2 regions of the Polaromonas sp. P1_E11 genome follow, and region 1 is predicted to be linked to the other one. Evidence: riboswitches for the same ligand, from Rfam matches in the RefSeq annotation. Region 1 holds a riboswitch; the other holds the start of a gene.

Region 1 (4,418 bases):
AGCAGGTCGCCGCCGGGTTTAAGCAGGCGAACCACCGCGGGCAACACCAGCGTGAGCGAGATGAAGGACAAATCACCGGTCAGGAAGTCGAAGTTGGCTTCTGAGGCTGGGCCCGCTTCATCCAGGTCAGCGTCATCCTCATCGCCATCGAAGTCATCCGGAAAATCCATGTCGCCGCTGTCGCCTGCATGGCCGGCCACCAGGTCGGCGGCGGTCATGGAACGGGCGTTCAGGCCCTCGACGCACACCACACGCGGGTCATCGCGCAGGCTGGCATGCAGCTGGCCGTGGCCCACATCCACACCCACCACCTGCACGGCGCCGTGCTGCAGCAGGCAGTCGGTAAAGCCGCCGGTGGACTGCCCCACGTCAAGGCAGCGCAAACCATCCACCTTCAGGCCGGTAGCTTTCAGCGCGCCTTCGAGCTTGAGCCCACCGCGCGAGATGTACCTGGCTTCGGTGGTGTCCAGCAGCTGCAGTTCGGCGCCGGGCGGAATCTCGTCGCCGTTCTTGGCGACCTTCTTCCAGGCCGCATCGGCTTCAGGACGCCACTGCACCCCCGAAGCGATCAGGCGCTGGGCCTGCGAGCGGGTGGCGGCATGGCCGTGTTCGACGAGGAATAGGTCAGCGCGCATGTAATGTCTTCCGGTATTCCAGCAAAAGCCTTAAGGGCGTAGCGAGCGGCCCGAGGGCAAGGCGCGGGCGTCAGGCAACCGGAATGCACTTGAGGTGCATGAGGATTGCCTGATCGGGACCCGCAACGTCGCTATCGGGTCGCGCAGTAGCCAGGAAAAATCAGTAGCGGTACGTATTAGCCTTGTAAGGGCCGGCCTTGGAGACACCGATGTACGCGGCCTGCTCGTCGCTCAACTCGGTCAGCACAGCGCCAACCTTCTTCAGGTGCAAGCGCGCGACCTTTTCATCGAGGTGTTTGGGCAGCACATAAACCTTGCCCACTTCGTACGCGTCCTTCTTGGTGAACAGTTCGATTTGCGCGATGGTCTGGTTGGCAAAGCTCGAAGACATCACGAAGCTCGGGTGGCCGGTGCCGCAGCCGAGGTTGACCAGGCGGCCCTTGGCCAGCAGGATGATGCGCTTGCCGTCCGGGAAGATCACGTGATCGACTTGCGGCTTGATCTCTTCCCAGGTGCATTTTTCGAGCGAGGCAACGTCGATCTCGTTGTCGAAGTGGCCGATGTTGCAGACGATGGCCTGGTCTTTCATCTTCGCCATGTGGTCATAGGTAATGACGTTCTTGTTGCCGGTGGCGGACACAAAAATGTCGGCCTTGTCGGCGGCGTATTCCATGGTCACGACCTTGTAGCCTTCCATCGCGGCCTGCAAGGCGTTGATGGGGTCAATCTCGGTCACCCACACCTGGGCGCTCAGGGCGCGCAGGGCCTGGGCCGAGCCCTTGCCCACGTCGCCGTAGCCGGCCACGAGTGCGACCTTGCCGGCGACCATCACGTCGGTGGCGCGCTTGATGGCGTCGACCAGCGATTCGCGGCAGCCGTACAGGTTGTCGAACTTGCTCTTGGTGACGGAATCGTTCACGTTGATGGCACGGAGAGCCAGCGTGCCCTTGGCCGACATTTCATTCAAACGCAGCACGCCGGTGGTGGTTTCTTCGGTCACGCCGATGATGTTTTTCAGGCGGCGGCTGTACCAGGTCGGGTCTTGCGCCAGCTTGGCCTTGATCGAGTTGAAGAGGCAGATCTCTTCTTCGCTGCCGGGCTTGGAAATGAGGCTGGCATCTTTCTCGGCCTTGGTGCCCAGGTGCATCAGCAGCGTCGCGTCGCCGCCGTCGTCCAGGATCATGTTGGGGCCTTCTTCAGGCGTGCCCTTGGCACCGCTGAATTCGAAGATCTTGTGCGTGTAGTCCCAGTAGTCGGCCAGGGTTTCGCCCTTGATGGCGAACACCGGCGTGCCGGCGGCGGCAATCGCGGCGGCGGCGTGGTCCTGCGTCGAGAAGATGTTGCACGAAGCCCAGCGCACTTCAGCGCCCAGGGCCTGCAGGGTTTCGATCAGCACGCCGGTCTGGATCGTCATGTGCAGCGAACCGGTGATGCGCGCGCCCTTGAGCGGCTGCACCTTCGCGAATTCTTCGCGGATGGCCATCAGGCCGGGCATTTCAGTTTGCGCGATGTTCAGTTCCTTGCGGCCCCAGGCGGCAAGCGAAATATCGGCAATGATGTAGTCGGTGGAAGGTTTCAGGACGGCGCTCATACGGTTCTCCAAATATCAAACGTCAACTGGGCAAAATCGCCACGGGCATGGCTTTCAGGGGAAGGGAGAATTCAGTCATTCACCCGGCTTGAGAGCACATGCGGGTGAGCGTGGTTGCAATGAAGTCCTGAGCCTGGTCCACGTGATGTGGCTTGCAACGCTCCTCAGGAAGGTGTTGATTGTACCCAAGCCGTCCGGACTTGCCCAGCATGCGAAAATTTCACCATGCAAGAACTCTCCCGCTGGCCCACCGCGCAACGAAAAGCCGTCACCGGCCTCTTTACCGACATCGACGACACACTGACCACCGAGGGCGAGATCACGCCCGATGCGCTGGAAGCTTTGGGTAAATTGAAAGCCGCTGGTTTCAGGATCGTGGCGATCACCGGTAGGCCGGTTGGCTGGAGTGAGCCTTTCGCGGCGCGCTGGCCTGTGGATGCCATCGTGGCCGAGAACGGCGCCGTGGCCCTCCTGCCGGACGCCAAAAGCCCCCCGCCGCGGCCGCTGGCCAAGATCTACCAGCAGGACGCGGCCACACGCAGCGCCAACTTCAGCCGCATGCAAGCCGTGCTGGCGCGCATCGAGCGCGAGCTGCCGGGCGTGACCCGCGCGACCGACTCACCGGGCCGCGAAACCGACATCGCCATCGATCACAGTGAGTTTGTGCAATTGAGCGATGCGCAAATCGCCGCAGTGGTGGCGCTGATGAAAAGCGAGGGCATGCACGCCACCGTCAGCAGCATCCACATCAACGGCTGGTATGGCAGCCACAACAAGCTCGAAGGCGCGCGCTGGATCGTCCGCCAGCTCTGGCAGCGCGACCTGGACGCCGAGATGGACCAATGGGTCTATGTGGGCGATTCGACCAACGACCAATTAATGTTCAAGACCTTTGCCAACAGCGTGGGCGTGGCCAACATCGCGCGCTTTGTGCCGCAGCTGGCGCACTTGCCACGCTATGTGACGCGGGGTGAGCGCGGTGCAGGTTTTACTGAGGTTGCACGCGCTCTGCTGGATTAACAACCGTGCCTGCCCCGCGTTAACTCAGCGGGTGCCGCGGATCGGGCTTTGCCCGGCCGCAGGCACCGTCCCCTGAAGGGGAGGGGACGCTACACGAAGTGAGCGTCAGCAGGGGTTAGCTACATTGGCGGCGCACTGAGCTCCAGCGCAACCAGGCGCCGAGGGCCGCCACGGCCAGCACCAGCGCGGCGTAGCCCTCTACCGTAGCCGGCAAGCCCAGCGGCGCAATCAAACGGCCTGCCAACATGGCCGGCACGCTAAAGGCCAGATAGCTGGTGGCATACAGCGCGGCAAACAGCTCCGCCCGCTGATGCGGCTGCGCCAGTGGCGCGAGGGTCTGCACCTGCGCCGAAAACGCCGAGCCGCCGCCAAAACCGGCCAGCGCCGTGCCGGCAAAAAACAGCGCCACAGAGCGCGTGGCCAGCGACACAGCCACCAGGCCGGCGCCCACGGCCAGCAAGCTCATGCCGACGGCGCTCATGCGCACCGGCGACAGTTTTTTCAGCAAAGTTGGCGACGCGGCGCCCAGACCGAAGAAGGTGGCAATGGCCAGGCCATTGACGATGCCGTCATGGATGCCAAAGATTTGCTGCAGCATGGAAGGCACCAGCGACAGGTACAGCCCTGCGAGCGACCACACCGCCAGCATCGTCGGCACACCGCGCACAAATTCGCCGCGCGCCTGCACCGGGATTGAAATGCGCGGCACCAGCGAAGCCAGCGCGCCGGGGCGTGGCGTGGCGCTTTCGGGCAGAAAGAGTGTGGCCACCGCACCCACGACGCAAATCGCTGCCAGCACGCCAAACACCAGCGGCACCGGGTGCAAAGCAAACTTGACGGCAATGCCGGTGAGCAGCGCGCCCACGGCCAGCCCCGCCAGCGGCGAGACGCTGCCGATCATCGCGCCCAGGCGCTTTTGCGCAGCCGGGGCGGCCTCCACCACCGCCGCCGTCAGTGCGCCGCTGACCATGCCGGTGGCAATGCCCTGCACGATGCGCGCGGCAATGATGCCATTGATGCTTTCGGCCAGCAAAAAGGTGAGCATCGCACTCGCCTGCAGCAGCAAGGCGGTAAACACCACAGGCCGGCGGCCTATGTGGTCAGACAGCGAGCCCGCCACCAGCAGCGAGGCCAGCAGCGCAATCGCGTAAATCGCAAACGCCACCGTCAGC
Region 2 (4,418 bases), on a different contig from region 1:
AAACGCCCGACGTGACGTCCCGCCTGCTGCGCGAGTTTGCCGAGGAAGGCCTCGTCAACATCGTGGGCGGTTGCTGCGGCACCACGCCGGATCACATAGGTGCCATCGCCCATGCGGTTGCGCCGGTTGCCAGCCGCTCCTTGCAGCGCGGTGTCTTCTACAAAGAGGCCGCCTGAGGGCAGCGCTGCCCGCATCACTTCCGGGTGATGCCCATCGGGCGGCTGAAAAAAGCCGCTTCCCGACCCCGATGCACGTGTAATCAATAAGTATGCATATGAAATGCCGTGCCGGCGATGCTCCGAAAAGTCATATTTCGCGGCTATAGTCAGGCCCCTTTGCCGAACCCTGTTTTCATTCTCCGGCGCTGCGCCCTGCAGCGTTGATGGTTCGGCAAAACAACGCAACGCAACATAACCAAGGAAATCATGAAGGTGGGTTTATTCATCAAGGCCGCAGCGGCATTCACGTTGGCGATGACGGCTTTCGCAGGCCATGCGCAGCTGTCGCCGCAAAAACCGGTGACGATCGTCGTTCCCTATCCAGCCGGCGGCCCGCTGGACAACGCTGCGCGCATCCTCGCCGAGAAGCTGCGCCCCCTGCTCAAAACCGAAGTCACGGTTGACAACCGGCCGGGGTCCGGCGGAAACGTGGGTGCGGCCCTCGTCGCCAAGGCGCCTGCAGACGGTCATACGCTGGTGATGGGGGCGGTGGCCACCCATGCCATCAACCCGTGGCTCTACCCGAACATGCCCTATGACGCATTGAAGGACTTCACGCCTATCACGTTGGTGGCGCGGGTGCCGAACGTGCTGGTCATGAATGCCGAAACGGCCAGGCGGCTGAAAATCAAGGACACCAAGGACCTGATCGCGTATGCGCGCAAGAACCCCGGCCGGCTGAACTATGCCTCCGGCGGCAATGGAAGCGCCGGCCACCTCGCGGGCGAGCTGTTTAAAAGCCTGGCCAAGATCAGCGTAGTGCACCTGCCTTCCAGCGGCTCGGCCCAGGCGCAGGCTGGCCTGCTGTCCGGCCAGACAGACCTGATGTTCGACAATCTGGCCTCTGCCAGCGCCAACATCAAGTCGGGCAAGCTGGTCGCTTTTGGTGTGACCACCATCAACCGCTCCAGCAGCTTCACGGAAATTCCGACCATTAACGACGTGTTGCCCGGCTTTCACATCAGCACCTGGTTCGGCATCTTTGGCCCGGCTAACCTTCCCAAAGCCACGGCAGACCAGCTTCAGCGGGCATTCGCCGACGCACTCAACACGCCCGATACCGCGGAAAAGTTTGCACGCATGAGCGCGACCCCCAGCCCCATGAGCTCCGCCGACTTTGCCTACATGGTGATGAAAGAGCACGCCGACTATGGACGCCTGATCAAGGTCGCCAAAATCAAGCTCGACTAAATCGAAAGGGCGGAAATGGCGGAAAGGGCGGCCAGCCTGGCGCCTTCCCGCTTTTTTGCCAGACGGAAATCAGCCCGGCATCAGCCGGTCGATTTCCTGCTGCATGGCTTGCACCAGCTGGCTGTACATCTTGAGTTTCTCGCTGGTGTCGCGCAACCGTTCGGCGATGCGCAGCGAAACGGCAAACATCAGTTTGGCCGCAGTCACCGGTTGCTCTTCCCCCATTTTTTCAAGCGCTGCGCGCGACAGCACGGCGCAGCTCACGTCGCTGCTGGCAGTGCATGATGCCAGCCGCGCCTGGCCGTCGACCAGGCCCATCTCGCCGATCAGGCTGCCGGGGCCCAGCACCGTGATGGTGACCGGCGTGCGGCGGCTGACCACAATGCTTTCGACCGTGACTTCGCCCTCGAGCAGCAGCACCATATAACCGGTATCGCTCTTGTCGCCTTCGCGGATGAAGGTCGTTCCCTCGGAAATCCTGCGCGGCGTCATGTAGCTGACGACGGTGAAGGCCTCTTCGGGCGTGAGCTGCATCAGGGCGGTTGGTGCAATCAGCAGCCTGGCGGCGAGCTCGGCCGTGCTGGAGCCTTCAATGACCCGCATGCGGTCTTTGGGACGCATGGACTCGGGCGCATCGGGCGTTCCCTTCTGTTTTCTGCCGAACAGGTTTTCAAACATGGTGGCTCCGGCTATCCCCTGGACTTTTGTTGGTATCTCTTGCAATTGGCGCAAGGATATGGCGCGGGCGGCGTTCAGCCCTTAAAATGATGGTAACCCAAGGAGCGTTGCAGCGAACACAAGCGTTCGTCAGGCTTGGGTTACAGGCGGCGGCTTCCGGCGGCCCCTGCAGCAACGACGCTCACCTTTGCCTCAAGGTGAGTCCGTGTCTGAAACTGAATCTTTACCCAATGTTCCCCCCATGAAGCTGTCCGGCCTGGAGCCGGTCGCCATCGGTGCGGGCACGCTGTTTGTCAATATCGGTGAGCGCACCAACGTCACCGGCTCCAAGGCCTTCGCCCGCATGATCCTCAATGGTGAATACGAGCAGGCGCTGGCCGTGGCCCGCCAGCAGGTCGAAAACGGCGCGCAGATCATCGACATCAACATGGACGAAGCCATGCTGGACAGCCAGGCCGCCATGGTGCGTTTCCTGAACCTGATCGCCAGCGAGCCCGACATCGCCCGCGTGCCCATCATGATCGACAGCTCCAAGTGGAGCGTCATCGAAGCCGGCCTGCGCTGCATCCAGGGCAAGGGCATCGTCAACTCGATCTCAATGAAGGAAGGGCTGGAGCCCTTCAAGCAGCAGGCCAAGCTGCTCAAGCGCTACGGTGCGGCGGCGGTGGTGATGGCTTTTGATGAAAAGGGCCAGGCCGACACATACGAGCGCAAGGTCGAGATCTGCGAACGCGCCTATCGCGTGCTTGTCGATGAGCTGGACTTTCCGCCCGAAGACATCATCTTCGACCCGAACATTTTTGCGATCGCCACCGGCATCGAAGAGCACAACAACTACGCGGTCGATTTCATCAACGCCACGCGCTGGATCAAGCAGAACCTGCCGGGCGCCAAGGTTTCTGGCGGCGTGTCCAACGTGTCCTTCAGCTTTCGCGGCAACGACCCGGTGCGTGAAGCCATCCACACCGTGTTCCTGTACCACGCGATCCAGGCGGGCATGGACATGGGCATCGTCAATGCCGGCATGGTCGGTGTGTACGACGACCTGGATCCGGTGCTGCGCGAGCGCGTCGAAGACGTGGTGCTCAATCGCACACCGGCCTACAAGTCCGGCGAGCCCGAACTCACGCCCAGCGAACGCCTGATCGAAGTCGCCGAAACCGCGAAAAGCGGCGCCAGGGACGACAGCAAGAAGAATGAATGGCGTGCCCTGCCGGTGCGCCAGCGCCTGTCGCATGCGCTGGTCCACGGCATGAACGAGCACATCGTGACCGACACCGAAGAGGTCTACCAGGAGATCCTTGCGGAGGGCGGTCGGCCGCTGCACGTGATCGAAGGCCCGCTGATGGATGGCATGAACATCGTCGGCGACCTGTTCGGCCAGGGCAAGATGTTTTTGCCCCAGGTGGTGAAAAGCGCCCGTGTGATGAAGCAGGCTGTGGCGCACCTGCTGCCCTACATCGAAGCCGAAAAGCTGCTGCTCGAAGCCGCCGGCGGTGACGTCAAAACCAAAGGCAAGATCATCATCGCCACGGTCAAGGGCGACGTGCACGACATTGGCAAGAACATCGTGACGGTGGTCTTGCAGTGTAACAACTTTGAAGTCGTCAACATGGGCGTGATGGTGCCCTGCCATGAAATATTGGCGCGCGCCAAGGTTGAAGGCGCCGACATCGTCGGGCTGTCGGGCCTCATCACGCCCAGCCTGGAAGAAATGCAATATGTGGCGGCCGAGATGCAGAAGGACGATCACTTCCGCATCAAAAAAATCCCGCTGCTCATAGGCGGCGCCACCACCAGCCGCGTGCACACTGCAGTCAAGATTTCCCCGCACTACGAAGGCCCGGTGGTGTATGTGCCCGATGCGTCCCGAAGCGTGAGCGTGGCGCAAAGCCTGCTGTCCGACCAGGCCGCCAGATACATCGAAGAGCTGTATACCGACTACGACAAGGTGCGCACCCAGCACGCCAACAAAAAGCAGGTGCCGATGTGGCCGCTGGCCAAAGCACGCGCCAATGCCACGTCGATGGACTGGGCCAACTACACGCCGCCCGTGCCCAAGTTCATTGGCCGTCGCGTGTTCAAGAACTTCGACCTGTCGGAGCTGGCCCAGTACATCGACTGGGGACCTTTCTTCCAGACCTGGGATCTGGCCGGGGCCTTCCCGGCCATCCTGAAAGACGAAGTCGTGGGTACTGAGGCTGTGCGCGTGTATGCCGACGCGCAGCGCATGCTCAAGCGCCTGATCGAAGGCCGCTGGCTCACCGCCAACGGCGTGATGGCGCTATATCCCGCCAACAGCGTGGGTGACGACATCGAGATCTACACCGA

The links. A riboswitch is a leader RNA that binds a small molecule or an ion and turns the genes downstream of it on or off. The one in region 1 is predicted to bind S-adenosylhomocysteine.
Region 2: another riboswitch for S-adenosylhomocysteine. It lies ahead of metH (methionine synthase); the one in region 1 lies ahead of ahcY (adenosylhomocysteinase).

Annotation. Positions count from the first base shown of each region.
Region 1 is NZ_JBFUBA010000006.1:41,261-45,678, forward strand. Features, by position in the region: gene AC1D11_RS18740 (TlyA family RNA methyltransferase) at 1-635, opposite strand, end outside; gene ahcY (adenosylhomocysteinase) at 796-2,226, opposite strand; S-adenosyl-L-homocysteine riboswitch at 2,326-2,398, opposite strand; gene AC1D11_RS18750 (HAD family hydrolase) at 2,452-3,246, shown strand; gene AC1D11_RS18755 (MFS transporter) at 3,362-4,418, opposite strand, start outside.
Region 2 is NZ_JBFUBA010000007.1:132,220-136,637, reverse strand. Features, by position in the region: gene AC1D11_RS20345 (homocysteine S-methyltransferase family protein) at 1-176, shown strand, start outside; gene AC1D11_RS20340 (Bug family tripartite tricarboxylate transporter substrate binding protein) at 426-1,409, shown strand; gene AC1D11_RS20335 (Crp/Fnr family transcriptional regulator) at 1,479-2,087, opposite strand; S-adenosyl-L-homocysteine riboswitch at 2,181-2,277, shown strand; gene metH (methionine synthase) at 2,293-4,418, shown strand, end outside.